DNA from 3 places in the Salinivibrio kushneri genome. Region 1 is predicted to be linked to each of the others. Evidence: predicted binding sites of a transcription regulator. Region 1 holds the regulator's gene; each other region holds the start of a gene.
What was found. Region 1 encodes CRP, which controls carbon source genes, mostly activating them, when cyclic AMP is high. Its sites were predicted from a motif close to TGTGANNNNNNTCACA; they were not measured.

Region 1 (6,092 bases):
CGTCAATGGAAGGGGAGCAGGTGGTACTGCCCGAAACGTTCGCCCCCGGCATTCCGAATCAACAGGACTAAGGAGAGCAACATGGACAGTGGCCAAGCGTTATTCGACAAACTGTGGCAGGACTACATCAACCGTCTGTGCCCTTCGGCACATAAGGTGCATGCCTTATTAGAGGAAGGGCAACCTTTGATCAATGATCATATTGCCTTACGGACATTTGGTTTACCTAAGGTTGGGCTAAAGGTACTTGCGCGTCCATTTCTCGCCTTGGGGTATCAGCAAAAAGGTGACTATACCTTTGAAGCGAAAAAGCTCAACGCCTGCCATTTTGAGCATCCCGATCCTTTGATGCCAAAAGTTTTTATCAGTGAGTTGATGGTCGAGCAATGCTCGCCAACGCTTCAGGCGATTGTCGAGAAGCTGGTGGCGCAGGTCGATGAATCGTCACTAACAGGCAGTGATTTTCTCCATCAGGGGCGTCTATGGGATGTTGATTGGGCGACCTATCAAACCCTTGCCGAAGAGAGTGAATATGCGTCTTGGGTGGCGGCACACGGTTATGGTGCGAACCATTTTACCGTGAGCGTGAATCAGCTGAATGCGCATGATGATTGCCTCTCGGTGAACAACCGATTGCGCGACAATGGCTTTGCGATTAACGAGTCAGGTGGAGAAGTCAAAGGGGATGCATCAGTGTATTTGGAGCAATCCTCCACCATGGCGGATCGCGTACCGGTTGCTTTTTCTGATGACACGCAAACCATCCCGGGTGGATTTTATGAGTTTGCTAAGCGTTATGTCCTGCCCAATGGTGAGCTCTACCAAGGTTTTGTGGCTGCCTCGGCAGATAAAATCTTTGAAAGCACCCACTAGTTATTCGTCCTTGCCCGAATACGGGTCGACGTCATATGAAAGGGAGCGTGTGATACGCTCCCTTTTTTATCGTCTATTGGGCCTCGATGTCGAGCCAAAACGTGTCTGGAATCGCTTGTGTTTCGTTGCTTAAATGTGGGTTATCAACTCGGATTACGGTGCGTTCACTAATGTTTGCCTTTTCAAAGGTTTCCTTAACTAAAGGCGCATTATTGAAAAACTCGATAAATGATCCGTCTTGATACGCCGCTTCAAAAGCGCGATTTAACATCTCGGCGACGTCAGCATGTTGCGGAGACACAAACAGGAACATCGGGAAGCGATAGATCAGCATCAGGTGTGGGTCAACTAACAGATTACCGTATTGCGGCCGCTCGGCTAATTCACTAAAAGGCTCAATCAAGGCACGAGGGAAGAGATCGGCACGACCCGTATCAACCACTTTAAAAATGTTTTCAAAGCTCGATATTTCACGTACGCGAAATCCCGCAGAGTTAAGCACTTTGACGTCGGCCCAGCCTTGTCCCTGAGTCATCGTAAGAGACTGCAAATCACCCGCGCTATTTATCTGAGCGAGTTGGGGCTCAGTGGCTTGGTTGGTAATAAACAGGCGATGGCCGAGTAAACCACGAAACACGGGATAGCGAATGGGGATCAGTTCCGATTCCAGTGTACGGTCGGCACCAAGCCAGTCGACAGTGAGCTTGCCTTGCTTGAGCATCTCCACTTTACGAGACTGAGAGCCAATTTGGCCGTCAAAGGCTTGTAAGGTGACAGATTCTCCCGATTTTTCAGCAAGAAATTCAATCAGCTCAATGGCATAGAGGTCAAGCGCTGAGCCAGCGCGTGGCTCGGGGTGTACAATCGTGGTATTGGATGCGGCATGGACTGAAAACACAGAGAGCGCGAGGGCGGTGAGGGCAGTTATCACTTTTTTCATAAACGATACCTTGTTAATTTAGTGTTAACAACATCGTTTTGAGTTTAGAAGCTATCCGCGTGCTTGCCAGAAAGTGGAGATAAAAAAACCGACGCCAGGGCGTCGGTTGGTGATACAGAGAGCGGCGCAATTAGCGTGTGCCGTATACCACGATGGTTTTACCGTGTGCGGAAATGAGGTTTTGCTCTTCCAGCATTTTTAGAATACGTCCCACGGTTTCACGCGAACAGCCGACAATTTGGCCAATTTCCTGACGGGTGATCTTAATTTGCATACCGTCAGGGTGTGTCATGGCATCTGGCTGCTTCGCCAAGTTCAACAAGGTTTGCGCAATGCGCCCTGTGACGTCCAGGAAGGCGAGATCCCCTACCTTTTGGCTAGTTACCTGCAAACGACGCGCCATTTGTGAAGACAGGCGCATTAAGATGTCAGGGTTAACTTGGATGAGCTGGCGGAACTTCTTAAATGAAATTTCTGCCACTTCACACGGTGATTTAGCGCGAACCCAAGCAGTGCGCTCTTGGTCTTCTTCGAAAAGCCCGAGCTCACCGATGAAGTCACCTTGGTTAAGGTAAGACAGGATCATTTCCTTGCCTTCTTCATCTTTGATCAGTACGGCCACAGACCCTTTCACGATGTAATACAAGGTCTCCGCCTTCTCACCTGCATGGATAAGCGTGCTTTTAGACGGATACTTATGAATATGACAATGTGAAAGGAACCACTCGAGTGTAGGGTCTGTTTGAGGTTTTCCTGGAACCATATAACTTATTTCCTCTGCATGTGTTGCCCGGCAACAACGTCCTATCTTTGTCTGAGGGGTAACCCATCAGATCATTGCACAGAATACGAAGTCTGAACGCGGGCTACAAGCTCACTGTATGTTAACAAGAGTGTATCTTTTTTTGTTGGTGATTTCTTGATTTTGATCTAGGCCAACCGCCTAAAAATCTGGCAAAAACGTGGCTAAGATCACGGCTTGAGAAGTAATACATCATGGATGCGCTACGCCTTAGCCAATCTTGCCTTTTTCTATCAATTGTTGGATCAATGGACGGATAATCAATTCCATCGCAAAGCCCATTTTTCCCCCAGGCACCACTAAGGTGTTATGCCGTGACATAAACGACCCAGTGATCATCTGCAACAGGTAGGGGAAGTCGACATTTTTCATCCCACGAAAGCGGATCACCACAAAGCTCTCGTCCAAAGACGGGATCCCTTTGGCATTTAATGGGTTTGAGGTATCTACCGTGGGAACGCGTTGAAAATTGATATGGGTGCGAGAAAATTGCGGAGTGATATAGTGCAAGTAATCATCCATTGAGCGCACAATTGAGTCGGTCACCGCTTCACGAGAGTGACCTCTATCGCGCGTATCGCGGACAAATTTTTGAATCCACTCTAAGTTGACGATGGGCACCATACCTATCAAGAGGTCGACGTGTTGCGCAACATTGACGTCACCGTCGACCACCCCACCGTGCAATCCCTCGTAAAACAATACATTGGTATTGTCGGCCAAGTCTTGCCATGGTGTGAAGGTACCAGGCATTTGGTTATAGGGCACCGCTTCATCAAAGGTATGTAAATAGCGACGGTATTTTCCCGTGCCTTGGTCGCCATACTCACGAAAAAACTGCTCTAGTCGAGGGAAGTCGTTGGCGGTGGGGCCAAAGTAGCTGATATGCTTGCCTTGTTCACGCGCTTTACGGATCTCCACGTCCATTTCGGGACGAGTAAAACGGTGAAAGCTGTCCCCTTCTAGCCAGGCCGCTTTGATGTTCATCATCTGGAACATCTTACGGAAGGCCTCCGAGGTAGTGGTGGTACCGGCTCCTGACGAGCCGGTAACCGCAATAATTGGATGTTTAGCCGACATGACGCGCCCTGTCATTCAGTCTGAATTTGTATCGCGATACGGCGTGTACTGCGATGCTAAGAGCCGAGTGCTGCTTTACGACGAATATCCACTGTCTCGTGCAACTCGGAATACACAATCACGGCGTCTCCGGATTGTAATTGTTGGCGAACATCATCAACTTTTTGTGCAAAGCTGACTTCTTGCTCACCATAATCGGTTCCTTCCCGTAATACAAAGTGCTCAATTAACGCTGTCAGTGTTTCGTCGGGAATCGACTGCCATGGAACCATCATACTACATCACCTTTTATTTATCTCAGGATGGCACGCGAGGGTGCGTGATGCGAATGTTGTGAATTGGCTCGCATTTTACCCGATCATACCAGTAAATGCAGTGGTTCTCTTTGATTCCTTTGATGGCACTAACGTGCCGTCTTGCTCAGTGACTCATGCGGCAAATAAGACGCTAACCAGCCGGGCACCGCTTGCTCAAGCCACAACTGAGGTTGGCGCCAGCTTCCCGTGACAAAACCAACATGGCCGCCATGCTCTGTGAGTTGGTAGTCGATATTGGCGGGTAAGGGGGACGTTGGGATCACCGCGTCGGTCATAAACGGGTCGTCTTTGGCATGAATGATGGCCAGCGGTGTCTTAATGGCATTAAGCACGGAAAGGCCGCTGCAGGCACGGTAATAATGGTGTGCATCGTCAAAGCCATGAAGCGGGGCAGTGACAGTTTGGTCGAACTCAAACAACGTATTGATCGTTGGGCGTTCTCCCGCATGCCACCGGCCGACTTGCTGATGACGGGTCAGCTTTTCAGCAAGGGTTTGTCGCATCGAGCGCAACAAATAGGCTTGATAAACACGGGAAAACCCTTTCTGGATACGCATCGAGCACGCGGCTAGGTCAAGTGGGGGTGACACTGCGCAACCACAGGTCACGATGGGATCATCGTGATAGTCCGCCAGATAACGTACCAGCATGTTTCCCCCTAAGGAAACCCCGACCGCGCCAATTTGACTCTCTGGATAGGTCTCACGCAAATAGGTTAAGAAGGCACGTGCGTCTTGGGTTTCTCCAGAGTGATAGGTCCGCGCGGCACGATTAAGGCGGCCACTGCAGCTGCGAAAGTGCATCACTACGCCGCACCAACCTTGACGTTGGAACGCGGCGAGCAAGCCGTTGGCATACGGGCTGTCGAAACTGCCGGCTAAGCCATGGAATAAAACAACAATCGGCTGCCCAGGTTGCGGTTGATGTGTCCAGGCCAAATCAACAAAATCGCCATCGGGCAGATCAAATTGCTGCCAGCGAGGGGTGAAAAGCGGGGCACGACGCAGAAAGCGAGGCAACAAGGTTTGTAGGTGCGCATTCCGTGCACTGGGAATGGGTCTAAACGGTGTCATCATGGTTACTTCCCTCTTCCTCGGCGGGCGTCACCCTCAGTGATGTATATAGGTTGCGTGCTGATGGTGACAGCTGACGGCAATAGTAGGCGAGAGGAGAGGCGGTATCCGTGAGCCAGGTTTGACGATTTAGGGCCTCGACTAAATCCTGCTGTTGGAATTTTTCTAAGCTGAGCTCAAAGTTAAGCATTTTTTTGTACTGTCCACTGCCGACCCGCGGCTTCAAATCTCGCCGCAGGTGACGATAGGCAATAAGCAAATGCTCCGATCGGCTCAACGCGTGTTTGAGTTGGCTCAGGCTCTCGGGGGCAAGGCCGTAGCCATGTTGCTCAATCCAGGCGAGCAACAAGGCAAGGTTGACGTTACCTTGGTGCTCGTCTTGGAGCTTGAGGCAGGCTTGTTTCACCTCTGGCTTGCCATAATGATGTAAACAAAACTGCCACAGGTCGGCGGGGTTCGCCATCCCAGGGGTTAGCTTTGAGTGAATGTCGCCTCCAGGGCTTCCAGCTCTTCTTGTCGCTCCATCCATTCTTGTTCCACCTCTTCGAGCGTCGATTTGGCATCCGCTTGACGTTGCAATTGCGCCGTGAGTCGCGCTTTGTTATCACTGTGATAAATCTCAGGATCCGCCAACTGGCTTTCCGCGTCACTGATAATGGCAGAGAGTTGTTCTATCTGTGTGTCGAGATTGTCAATTTTTTTCCGCAAAGGCGCCGTTTGCTTGCGTAATTCGGCATCGCGGCGTTTTTGCGCTTTGCGATCCACTTGGGTTTGTTGCGGTGCTGTTTTCTCCGCGGCCGCTTGTTTTTTGCTCTCAGCGCGATCAGCACGCTGTTGATCGGTCAGCCAGCGATGATAATCGTTCAAGTCTCCATCAAAGGGTAGCACTGCGCCATTGTCGACCAAGTACAAGTCATCGGTAGTGGCGCGCAGCAAAAAGCGATCGTGACTGACAATCACCATCGCGCCCTCGTAGGACTGTAAAGCCAGCGTTAATGCTTGGCGCA
Region 2 (6,092 bases), 660 kb from region 1:
GCTAAATCGTGAATTTCATCACCATAGGCAAAAATATCGGTGCCCGCGCGGTAGTAACTGATTTCAATGCTGGTTGCCACCTCAGCGACCACCTCTTCCGGCATCGCGTCAAACGGCGCGTACTGCGCTAGAAATGTCGCGATTTCAATCTGTTCAGCTTCCATAATGTCACCTAAACCTGGATTTTATTGTTGGGGTGCACCCCTTTCTGGCTTCCTTCGCAGGCGCCACAGCAAACGTGGTCGCCTGATAACAAAAAAGGCAGTCCCGAAGGTCTGCCTTTCCTATCTTAGCTAACAATCAAACAGTTAGCACACATCTTTATTTCGCGCGTGGCTCAGAGGCCAAGCCTTTAAACAAAGAAACAGTCGCAACCAGCAGCACCACCGCGAATGGGAAACCTGTCGAGACAGCCATCGCTTGCAACGCCACTAGGCCACCGCCGAGAATGAGTGCTACCGCAACCAAGCCCTCGAACGATGCCCAAAAGACTCGTTGTGAGACAGGCACGTCCATCTTTCCACCCGCAGAGATGGTATCAAGCACTAAAGAACCCGAATCTGACGACGTGACGAAGAACACGATCACCAAAATAATACCGATAAACGAGGTGATCTCAGCAAGCGGTAAGCCTTCAAGCATTGCAAACAGCGTCAAAGAAAGCTCAGCATCGACAACGGCGGTGTACCCCTCGTTAACAAACTGGTCAATCGCAGTCCCACCAAACGACGTCATCCAAAGGACACTCGCCGCTGACGGGATCAACAACACACAGGTAATGAACTCACGCACCGTTCGGCCACGCGAAACCCGCGCGATAAACATACCGACGAATGGGGACCAAGAAATCCACCATGCCCAATAGAAAGAAGTCCAACCTTGAGTAAAGTTGGCATCTTCACGACCAAATGGCATCGCCAATGCTGGCAAGTTTTCTAAATAGGCGCCGAGATTACCGAAGAAGCCAGTTAAAATCGCGAGCGTCGGGCCAACCGCAATCACAAACAGCAGCAATAAGAACGCAAGGATGAGGTTAATCTCGGATAAGCGCTTCACACCTTTATCAACACCAGCGACAACCGAGAAGATCGCCATTGCGGTGATCACCACCACCAAAATGACCTCTGTCGTTGCCCCTAAAGGCGTATCAAACAAGTAATGTAAACCACCTGATGCCTGCGACGCGCCGATCCCCAAAGAGGTCGCAAGGCCAAACAACGTAGCAACAATCGCGAGCACATCAATAATATGACCCGTCCAACCCCAAACACGTTCACCAAACAAAGGGTAGAACACCGAGCGGATAGTCAGGGGCAATCCTTTATTGTACGCAAACAGGGCAAGACCAAGCGCAAGCACCGCATAGATGGCCCAAGGGTGGAGCCCCCAATGGAAAATGGTCGCTGACATACCTAAACGACGTGCCGCTTCAGTATCCCCCTCTGCGCCCCCTAAAGGCGACCAGTCAGTCCGGATGCCATTGGCGTTCGTCGCCGTGCCATCGAGCGCGGTTTGAAAATGCGTCAGCGGCTCTGACACACCATAAAACATTAAGCCGATACCCATACCTGCAGCGAACAGCATCGCGAACCAGCCACCATAGCCGAAATCCGGCTTGGCTTCTGTGCCGCCAAGGCGCACTTTTCCGAGTGGTGAAGCAATTAATACTAAACAAGCAATAACGAAAACGTTACCGGCTGAAAGGAAGAACCAATCAAGATTCGAGGTTAACCAGGCACGTAAATCGCTAAAAACCGGCCCCATTTTGTCTTGAAAAGCCAAGGTCACAAAGACAAAGGCCATAATCGCCAGTCCTGAGACCATAAATACTCGGTTGTGAATATCAAAACCAAACGGGCCCACTTTTAGGGCGACGTTATCCTGACCAACCTGGTAATCAGTGTCGATCGGATTAACTTTTCCATCTGGCGTCATCATATCTTCATGGCTTTTATCGCTCACGCGTTAACTCCTTAGTTCGTCGATTCACAAGCCTTATGTGCTGCCGAACACTGCCGAAGGTTGCTTGGTATTTAAGCGTGATAAAAACACCAAAAAGGGTGGCAATGACAACACGGTCAACAAGAATATCATAGAGCGCACGCGCTTTAATTAGGCCCCTAACCGCTTGGTTACTTTGTCATCAAGGTTGTTACACACATACCTTGCCAGCACAGCTTTTTTACAACGAAGCGGATCCTTTGAACTCATTATTTAACAGTTATAACGATTGGATAAAGGTGCTACATGTTGGCGCAATCAGGGAAGAGACACGAATATTAGGTGGGAAAAACGTAACCGATAAAAAAGCAGCCCACTTGGGGGGCTGCTTTTAAAACCTTAACGCAATGTTAAGCATTTTGGCTTACGAGGCACGAGGCTCCGACGCCAAACCTTTAAACAACGACACTGTGGCAACCAACAAGACAATGGTAAATGGGAAGCCTGTCGAGACCGCCATTGCTTGTAGGGCGACCAAGCCACCGCCAAGGATCAGCGCAACGGCCACCAAGCCCTCGAAAGAGGCCCAGAACACACGCTGTGGTACAGGAACATTCACTTTACCACCGGCAGAAATGGTGTCGATAACCAATGAACCTGAGTCAGACGAGGTGATAAAGAACACCATGACCAAGATTATGCCGATAAACGATGTGATCGCTGCCAGTGGCAGGTCATCAAGCATCGCAAACAGCTTCAGTGATAGCTCTGCGTCCGCAACGGCTGTGTAGCCTTCATTAACGAACTGACCAATTGCGGTGCCGCCAAAGGCAGTCATCCACAATACACATGCGGCTGATGGGATGATCAACACACACGTGATGAATTCACGCACGGTACGGCCACGCGATACGCGCGCAATAAACATACCGACGAATGGGGACCAAGAAATCCACCATGCCCAGTAGAAGGATGTCCAGCCTTGCGTAAAGTTGGCATCTTCACGGCCAAATGGCATTGACAGCGCAGGCAGGTTTTGCAGATATGCGCCCAAATTACCAAAGAAACCAGTCAGGATAGCGATGGTTGGCCCCACTGCAATCACAAAGATTAACAGCAATAGCGCAAGAATCATGTTGACTTCAGATAGGCGCTTAACCCCTTTATCAACACCAGCAACAACCGAGAGAATGGCTGCCCCTGTAATACCCATCACCAACAACACTTCTGTGGTATCACCTAGCGGTGTATCGAACAGATAGTGAAGGCCGGCTGATGCCTGTGAGGCACCCAAGCCGAGCGATGTTGCAAGGCCAAACAAGGTCGCGATGATTGCTAAAATGTCAATCACATGGCCAGTCCAACCCCAAACACGCTCACCAAACAATGGATAGAACACCGAGCGCATGGTAAGAGGCAAGCCTTTGTTGTACGCAAACAGCGCCAAACCTAACGCCAATACCGCATAGATTGCCCATGGGTGTAAGCCCCAGTGGAAAATCGTGGCAGACATCCCCAAGCGGCGTGCCGCTTCTGTATCACCCGCTGCCGCACCCAAAGGCGCCCAGTCGGTGCGAAGGCCATCAGCCCCCACGGATGTCCCGCCTAGTGCAGTTTGGAAATGCGTCAATGGCTCTGAAACCCCGTAGAACATCAGACCAATACCCATACCTGCTGCGAAAAGCATCGCAAACCAACCACCGTAGCTGTAGTCGGGCTTCGCTTCGGTGCCACCGAGTCTCACTTTACCCAGCGGAGACGCAATCAGCACTAGACAGGCAATAACAAAAATGTTTCCTGCTGAAAGGAAGAACCAGTCTAGGTTTGAGGTGAGCCATCCACGTAGATCCCCAAAAACAGGACCAATTTGGTTTTGAAAGGCCAGGGTGACAAAAATGAAGGCCAAAATAGCCAGCCCTGAGACCATAAATACTCGGTTGTGAATATCAAAACCAAACGGGCCGAGTTTCAGTGCCACGTTATCCTGACCGACCTGATAGTCAGTGTCGATCGGGTTAACCTTCCCGTCTGGTGTCATCATATCTTCATGGCTTTTATCGCTCACGAGTTAACTCCTTAGTCCGTTTATTCGGAAGCCTGTGAGTGTTGGTGGTGCGCCCATTATTCATTGCTGTTCAAGCCATCTTTACCAGCAATCAAAGACCAGCTGTCACCACACAATCAACTACATTATCACATCTGAAAAAAAATTTAATTAGGCCCCTAACCAAATGTTCACTTTCTAACCAGAAACCTAACGCAAACTTCCCTCCATGCCCCGATTTTACTGGCTTTCCCAGTTATTTGAACTCTTTATTTCAGAACAATAAACAATTTGGTTAGTAAGGATTTAGAACGTCTAACACCCCTTTTAAATCATAGTCGTATTTTCCACTATTGCTAAGCAAACATCACGATCGTGAAACTCATCACGCGAGGTGTTTTTCTTCGACCTATCAATGTCTTCCTCTAGTGCAACAAAATGCAAACAAAAAATACACAAAGTGATACTTGTCACATAATAAAATCCAAGTACAATACCGCCGCAATCGTTTTCCATCTCAAGTTTAACGTTTGCGGAGCAACATCATGCAGTTTGGCATTGGCCTTTTGGGGATTAGCGTCCTCTTTCTTATCGCGGTTGGGTTTTCAGAAAATCGACACGCGATTAATTGGCGTACCGTCGGTGGTGCATTTCTGATACAAATCGTCTTCGCCGGATTTATCATCTCCGTTCCCCTTGGCCAGCGTATTCTCGCTAACGCCTCTGATGCCGTTTCATCTATTATCAGTTTTGGCGATATTGGCGCAGAGTTTCTCTTTGGCGATCTCGCCAAGTTCAAGCTTGGTTTTATCTTCGCCTTTAATGTTCTCCCCACCATCGTCTTTTTCTCTGCACTGATTGCCGTGTTATACCACCTAGGTATCATGACGTGGATTATTCGCTTGATTGGCGGTGTGCTGCGACGTGTTCTCGGCACCACTCGAACTGAGTCGATGTCTGCCACCGCTAATATTTTTGTCGGATCTGTTGAAGCTCCCCTGGTGGTTCGCCCTTTCCTCGCCTCAATGACACGCTCAGAATTGTTTGCCGTTATGGTCGGCGGGCTCGCTTCAGTGGCTGGCGGCACCATGGTGGGTTATGCCGGGCTCGGCGTGGAAATGAAGTATTTAATTGCCGCGGCTTTTATGTCAGCACCGGCAGGACTCATGATGGCCAAAATCATGGTACCTCAAACCGAGGAAGCATTAAGCCAATCCCAACATTCATCGGTTGAAGATGCACAAGACAAACCCGTTAACTTGATTGATGCAGGAACACAAGGCGCCTTAAGTGGCCTGCAAATTGCCATGGCGGTAGGTGCCAGCTTACTGGCCGTGATCAGCATGATTGCGCTAATTAACGGAGGATTGGCTAAGCTTGGTCCTATTTTGAACCTGCCTCAGCTAAGCCTTGAATGGTTGTTTGGCTACCTGTTTGCGCCCGTGGCTTGGTTAATTGGTATCCCTTGGCAAGAAGCCATGACGGCAGGCACCTTGATTGGTAAAAAAATCGCCGTGAACGAGTTTGTTGCTTTTGCCGATTTTATGAATTTAAAAGGCCAATTATCCGCCCATAGCCAAGCTATTGTGACGTTTGCACTATGTGGTTTTGCCAATTTGACCTCCATTGCCATGCTGATGGGAGGCCTAGGCGGCATCGTCCCCGAACGCCGAGGCGACATTGCTAAACTCGGTATGCGAGCTATTCTGGCAGCGACACTTGCCAACCTGATGAGTGCAACGCTGGCTGGCCTCTATCTTTCTCTATAATCCCCCAGAATATTCAATCAACGCCATTCACGCTGTTTCTCACCATGGACGGTGAGTAAACAAAAATGGGCTCGAAAACCGCACTTGCACTCTGTTACACTTAGTTAACTTTACGTAAAGAGATGTAATAACATGCGATACCCATGGGTTTTATTCGATGCCGACGAGACCTTGTTTCACTTTGATGCATTTTCAGGCTTACAACGTCTGTTCTCGCACTATGATGTCGATTTTGATCAGCAGGCGTTTGCCGAATACTCCGCACGTAATAAACCACTGTGGGTACAGTATCAAAATGGGGAAATTGATGCCCAGACTCTACAGACCGAGCGCTTTAC
Region 3 (6,092 bases), on a different replicon from region 1:
GGTTGGCCATTTGTGCGACTGTCTTCAATGCAGATTCTTTCATCGCTTTCTCCGAGGGGTCTGCCCCCTTCTTTTATTGGGCACTATTGTTGTCATTATTGTTAGGTGGCAAGGCGCATTCCTTGCCACCGATAAGGTTGTTAACCCGTTATATTGCAATTAGCGTTTTACCGCCTCTAGCTGCCAAATGTTATTAACGTAATCGCGAATTGAGCGGTCTGAGCTAAATTTGCCCACTAAAGCGGTGTTCAAAATCGCTTTGCGTGCCCACTGCGACGCGTCACGGTAGTCACGGTCAATGTCATTGTGTGCCCGCACGTAATCGGCAAAGTCAGCCAAACACAGATACGGGTCACCGCTACCCATTACGCTGTCAAACACAGGACGTAGCGCTCCTGGCTGACCAGGTGTGAACGTTTCATCCAACAGACTATCCAAGGCGGCCTTCAATAGAGGCTGGCTGTGATAGACCGCTTCAGGCTGATAGCCTTTTTTGCGCAATGCCGTGACCCCATCGACATCAAGACCAAAGATATAGATGTTGTCGTCACCCACTTCTTCACGGATTTCCACGTTTGCGCCATCCATGGTGCCGATGGTGAGTGCGCCGTTGAGTGCCATTTTCATGTTACCCGTGCCAGACGCTTCTTTACCGGCCATAGAAATCTGTTCAGACACATCGGCAGCCGGAATAATGATTTCGGCCATGCTGACACGATAATCAGGAATGAAGACGACCTTAAGCTTGTCACCGACTCGTGGATCATTATTAATGGTTTCAGCGACTTTATTGATTGCATAGATGATCGATTTTGCTAATTCATAGCCAGGGGCTGCTTTCGCGGCAAAAAAGACCACTCGCGGTGCCATATCGAAATTCGGCTCATTGATAAGGCGCTGGTACAGCGAAATCACGTGCAACAGGTTAAGGTGCTGACGCTTATACTCATGCAGACGCTTAATTTGTACATCAAAAATCGCATCGGTATTTAGAGTGATATCGAGGTGCTCTTTGACCCATCCCGCCAAACGCTGCTTGTTGCGCTTTTTGACATCCATAAATGTCTTTTGAAAAGCAGTATCATTGGCGTATTGAGCAATCTGTTCGAGTTGCTCTAATTGCGCTGGCCACTGCTCACCAATTTTTTCACTGATCAAGTTGGACAAGTCAGGGTTACAGAACTTCAACCAGCGACGCGGTGTGATGCCATTGGTCACATTTTGAATGCGGCCTGGATATAGCGCGTCAAATTCAGGGAATAAATCACGCTTAACCAACTGAGAGTGCAAGGCCGCAACGCCATTCACCGCATAAGAGCCCACCACACATAGATTCGCCATACGCACCATGCGCTCACCTTTGTCGTCAATCACAGACAACACCTGCTTTTTCACCACATCGCCGGGCCATTTCGCTTCGACCTCTTGCATGAAGCGATGGTTAATCTCAAAAATGATCTCCATATGACGCGGTAGCAAGTTCGCAATTAACGCCTCACTCCAGGTTTCTAAGGCTTCGGGCAATAAGGTGTGATTGGTGTAAGCAAAGGTACGACTGGCGATGGACCACGCATCATCCCAAGCTAGCCGATAGTCATCCAGCAACACACGCATCAGTTCAGGAATAGCGATGGTGGGGTGAGTATCGTTCAACTGAATGGTTTCGTGCTCAGGCAGCGCAGCTAAAGGGTGGCCAGCGTCTAAATGGCGACGAAGAATATCCCCCACAGATGCTGCACTGTGGAAATACTGCTGCATCAAACGTAACGTTTTACCCGCATCGTGGTTATCGTTGGGGTACAAGACTTTGGTCAGGTTGCCCGCATCAATCATAGATTGCTGGGCGTGGGTATAGTCACCCGCGTTAAAGGCATCGAGAGCAAATGGTGTCAGTGCTCGACCTTCCCATAAGCGCAGTGGATAGACAGTATTGCTTTGATAGCCCACAATCGGCAGATCCCAAGGCATAGCTTGGATCTGCATGCTTGGCACCCACTGACGATACGTGTGCCCTGAGTCCTCAATCACCTCTACATGGCCATAAAAGCCAATGGTTTGGGCCAAGTCAGGGCGCACCACTTCCCACGGGTAACCTTCTGGCTCACGCCACGCATCCGGTGCTTCTTGTTGTGCGCCATCTTTAAATGATTGACGGAAAAGACCGTATTCATAGTGCAAGCCATAGCCGACGGCTGGATACTGTTGCGCGGCAAGCGAGTCCATAAAGCAAGCCGCTAAACGCCCCAAACCACCGTTACCTAAAGATGGATCGCGCTCTTGCTCGAGCAAGTCTGTCAGGCCAAATCCAAATTCACTGACTGCATCAGCAATGGCATCGTACAAACCCATGCTAATGAGGTTATTCCCGGTTAAACGGCCAATCAAAAATTCGAGGGATAAATAGTTAACACTTTTAGCTTGTTTGATTGCTTGATCGTTTTCAGTAGCCACCAAGTCAGCCGTCGTATGCTCGGCTAATGCACGACCTAACGCGAGATACCAATCGCGTAACTGCGCGGTATCTGGTGAATGACCTAGCTGGGTTAGGTGTTGAACCATACTGATTTTAAACGCACTTTTATCAAACGCATGTTGCTGTTTTGGTGTCATGTCGTAACTCTCGATAATGGAATGAAACCTTGATGGTTATTCATCCTGCCCAACCCGAGTACGGCAAACATCCTCCTACCTCGTTCCTATCAAAGGAGGAGGCCGCAGGGCGTAGAGAGCTAGGTCACATCTCAATAGTGAGCCGCTTCTCATCAAATCCATGAACTGCCCTTGTCTGAGTGATCTAAATCACGCAATGAAACAAAAAAAGCGCCACACCCGCTGTGAAAAACACAGCTTTCCTTTTGTAATTTTTGTGCGCTAACGCAAATTAAGCACTGATAAACAGAGATGGATGTGTACACCAACCATAAAACAAGCCACAAAAAAGACATTTAAGTGATCTGTGTCACACTAAAAAGGCGTAGACGCACCATTTCAGGGCATAAAGTCAGAGATCAGGGATAGATCATAGTTTGTGGATGGTGAGTTACATACACTGCTAGCAGGACAGAGGTGCGCACCAAAGAGGACGCACCGCATTTGTAGTGAAGGACAGTGTCTTATGTGGATCCCATCAAAGCTGACTCGGCCTGGGCGACTTTATAACGCAATATTACGCCCACGTGTGCTCGATATTTTACAACAAGCCCCCCACTATAAGCTGGTGCTGTTTCGCTCTCCGGCCGGTTATGGCAAAACCACCATGGCCGCGCAATGGCTCGCGGATCAACCCAATGTCGGCTGGTTTAGCATTGATGACAGTGATAACGACAGCTTTCGCTTCATTAACTACTTACTGCAAGCCTTGCACCAAGCGACCCAAGAAGGCTGCGCCAATACGATAAAACTGGCGGAGAAACGCCAATTCTCATCACTCCGTGCGCTGTTATCTGATGTCTTTGCTGAGTTGGCTGGATTTCATGCCACCAGCTATTTAGTACTGGATGACTATCAACTGATTGATAACGAAGAAATCCATGAAGCGATGCGCTTTTTCATCAAGCACATGCCAGAAAATCTCACTTTGGTGGTGACCTCGCGCGCTAACCCACCACTGGGCACCGCGAACTTGCGCGTGCGAGACTTGATGATTGAGATAGGCAACGAGCTACTCGCGTTCGATAACGAAGAGACAACCCGCTTTTTCAACCAACGTGTTGACGATGGCGTCGATGAATCCACAGCAAATGCCTTGTGCACCTATGTGGAGGGTTGGCCATCAGCCTTGCAGCTGATCGCCATTCAAGCGCAGCACCAAAAGCGCACACTGATGCAAAGCGCCGCGTCTTACGCAGGGTTTAACCATGCCCACCTTTGGGACTATTTGGCCGAAGAAGTGTTTGATTTGCTTGACGCTGAGACCCGTCAGTTTCTCATGAAAGTCTCCGTGTTAGAAATGTTCAATGATGAATTGGTTTTCGCCTTGACCGAGCGAGAAGATGCGCTGGGTATGCTTGAGTCACTCAATCGCTATGGGTTGTTTATCTATCCGCTTGAGGGGGACAACAACTGGTTCCGATTCCACCATTTATTTGCGGAGTTTCTGGCTCACGAACGTCAAGCCAGGATCCCCCACCAGCAACAAACCTTGCACCGGCACGCAGCACTGGCTTGGTTAAAGCTGCAGTCCCCTCATCAAGCCTTGCGCCACGCACGCTACGCCAAAGACGATGCATTGTTGGCTGATATACTCAATCAACACGGCTGGCGTATGTTTAATCGAGGCGAATTGTCCACGCTAGAAGCGGCGATTGCCAAGCTCAGTGATGAGCTTTTATATCAATACCCCAATTTAAGCTTACTGCGTGCTTGGTTAGCACAAAGCCAACATAGATATCACGAAGTTGGCGAGTTATTGGCAAGTGCCGAAAAGGCGTATCAAGTCCGGCAAATTCCACTGGATATTGACTACCAAGGCAATGCCAATGCCCTACTTGCCCAAGTAGCCATTAATGCCAATGAGCCTGAGCAGGCGATGCGGCTGGCAGAAAAAGCACTCGAGCAACTCGATAGCGCCAATTACCGTGGGCGTATTGTCGCGACCTCCGTGGTTGGCGAAGTCAACCATGTGCTCGGTGAACTGGATCGCGCTTTATCCATGATGCAACAAACCGAGAAGCTCGCGCGCCAGCATCAGGTATATCACCAAGCGCTTTGGGCAATTCTACAACAAAGTGAGATATTGCTTGCGCAAGGCTATGTGCAAGCAGCCTTTGAGTTGCTCGACAGCGCCGATCAACTCATTGAAGACCAGCAGTTACATCAAGTCCCTCTCCATGAATTTGCCTTGCGCCTTCGCGCACAAATACTGTGGTGCTGGAACCGTCTGGATGAAGCCGAAGCCTGTGCCTATAAAGGGCTGCAGGTTTTGGAAAATCAACCACCGAGCAAGCATTTGCACAGCTACTCCATGCTCGCACGTGTTGCCGTTAGCCGCGGCGAGTTAGATAAAGCGGCAAAAAGCATTGAGCACATTGAGCACCTTTTGCGCGAGTCTGTTTATCACGTTGATTGGACCGCCAATGCATCATTGTCGCTGTTGCTCTATTGGCAAGCCAAAAATGAACTCACCAACATGGACGAGTGGTTACATCAAGCTGTTCGCCCCACAACCGCCTGCAACCACTTTAGTCAACTTCAGTGGCGAAATATTGCCCGCGCACACCTGCATTTGGGTCAGTATGACCAAGCACGTCAAGCAGTTGATTTTCTGCGCCGCGAGGCCAACAGAGCCAATTTGGTGACGGATAAAAACCGCAATTTGATTGTAGAAGCCGTGCTCGCCAGCAAAGAACAAGAGGCAGAGTACGCCAAAAGCCTGTTGCAAGATGCGCTGATCTTAACCAATCAAACCGGGATGATGGGTAATTTTTTGATTGAGGGCGAAGCGCTCTCCCCGCTCCTGCATGCGTTAATTGAACAACACGCCCTCGGCGCCCTCGAGCGCCACCGTGCACAGCAACTCCTCAAGGAAATTGCCAGCCATCAGCGCTCGCGCTCCACCCACTTCGATGAAGCCTTCGTCGAAAAACTGGTCAAGCACCCGAACGTGCCAGAGCTCGTGCGAACCAGCTCCTTGACCCAACGTGAATGGCAAGTGCTCGGCTTGATTTATTCTGGGTTCAGTAACGAGCAAATTGCTCATGAACTTGATGTCGCCGGCACCACCATCAAAACCCATATTCGTAATCTTTACCAAAAGCTGAATATTGCAAACCGTAAAGAAGCGGTCGTCACCGCCGAAAACCTCCTTCAACTTATGGGTAACTAGTCAGCCATGCCTACGCCCCCAGACTTTTTGTGGGGGCGTAGTGACCCGTCACTCTCAGCCTACCTTTCGTGATATTTTGCTGAATTTCATCATCTTTTTTGTAATGACACGTTGAATTTTAACCCGATCACGCATGGTAGGTGTCGCCCTTCAGTATGCTGCGCCTCAGTATTGACACTTGAGGAACGATCAATGAAGCCCACTCACTCTTTATTCCCCGTTAGCGCGCCTGTCGCCGTCGCGGCCATCATGGCTTTAAATGGTTGTA

Region 2: N8M53_RS04375 (NupC/NupG family nucleoside CNT transporter) is a predicted target of CRP. The motif match lies at 4,445-4,460, and genes of this name have one in related genera.
Region 3: malT (HTH-type transcriptional regulator MalT) is a predicted target of CRP. The motif match lies at 2,949-2,964, and genes of this name have one in related genera.

The regions. Positions count from the first base shown of each region.
Region 1 is NZ_CP114588.1:230,948-237,039, forward strand. It holds gene astD (succinylglutamate-semialdehyde dehydrogenase) at 1-71, shown strand, start outside; gene N8M53_RS01115 (DUF1338 domain-containing protein) at 82-873, shown strand; gene N8M53_RS01120 (hypothetical protein) at 947-1,813, opposite strand; gene crp (cAMP-activated global transcriptional regulator CRP) at 1,944-2,576, opposite strand; gene N8M53_RS01130 (phosphoribulokinase) at 2,826-3,695, opposite strand; gene N8M53_RS01135 (YheU family protein) at 3,752-3,970, opposite strand; gene N8M53_RS01140 (hydrolase) at 4,099-5,088, opposite strand; gene N8M53_RS01145 (TIGR02444 family protein) at 5,072-5,548, opposite strand; gene N8M53_RS01150 (ABC transporter ATP-binding protein) at 5,557-6,092, opposite strand, start outside.
Region 2 is NZ_CP114588.1:887,428-893,519, reverse strand. It holds gene N8M53_RS04390 (DUF294 nucleotidyltransferase-like domain-containing protein) at 1-164, opposite strand, end outside; gene N8M53_RS04385 (BCCT family transporter) at 322-1,938, opposite strand; gene N8M53_RS04380 (BCCT family transporter) at 2,366-3,982, opposite strand; gene N8M53_RS04375 (NupC/NupG family nucleoside CNT transporter) at 4,531-5,754, shown strand; gene yjjG (pyrimidine 5'-nucleotidase) at 5,887-6,092, shown strand, end outside.
Region 3 is NZ_CP114589.1:532,289-538,380, reverse strand. It holds gene malQ (4-alpha-glucanotransferase) at 1-43, opposite strand, end outside; gene N8M53_RS15240 (glycogen/starch/alpha-glucan phosphorylase) at 160-2,610, opposite strand; gene malT (HTH-type transcriptional regulator MalT) at 3,116-5,824, shown strand; gene pulA (pullulanase-type alpha-1,6-glucosidase) at 6,017-6,092, shown strand, end outside.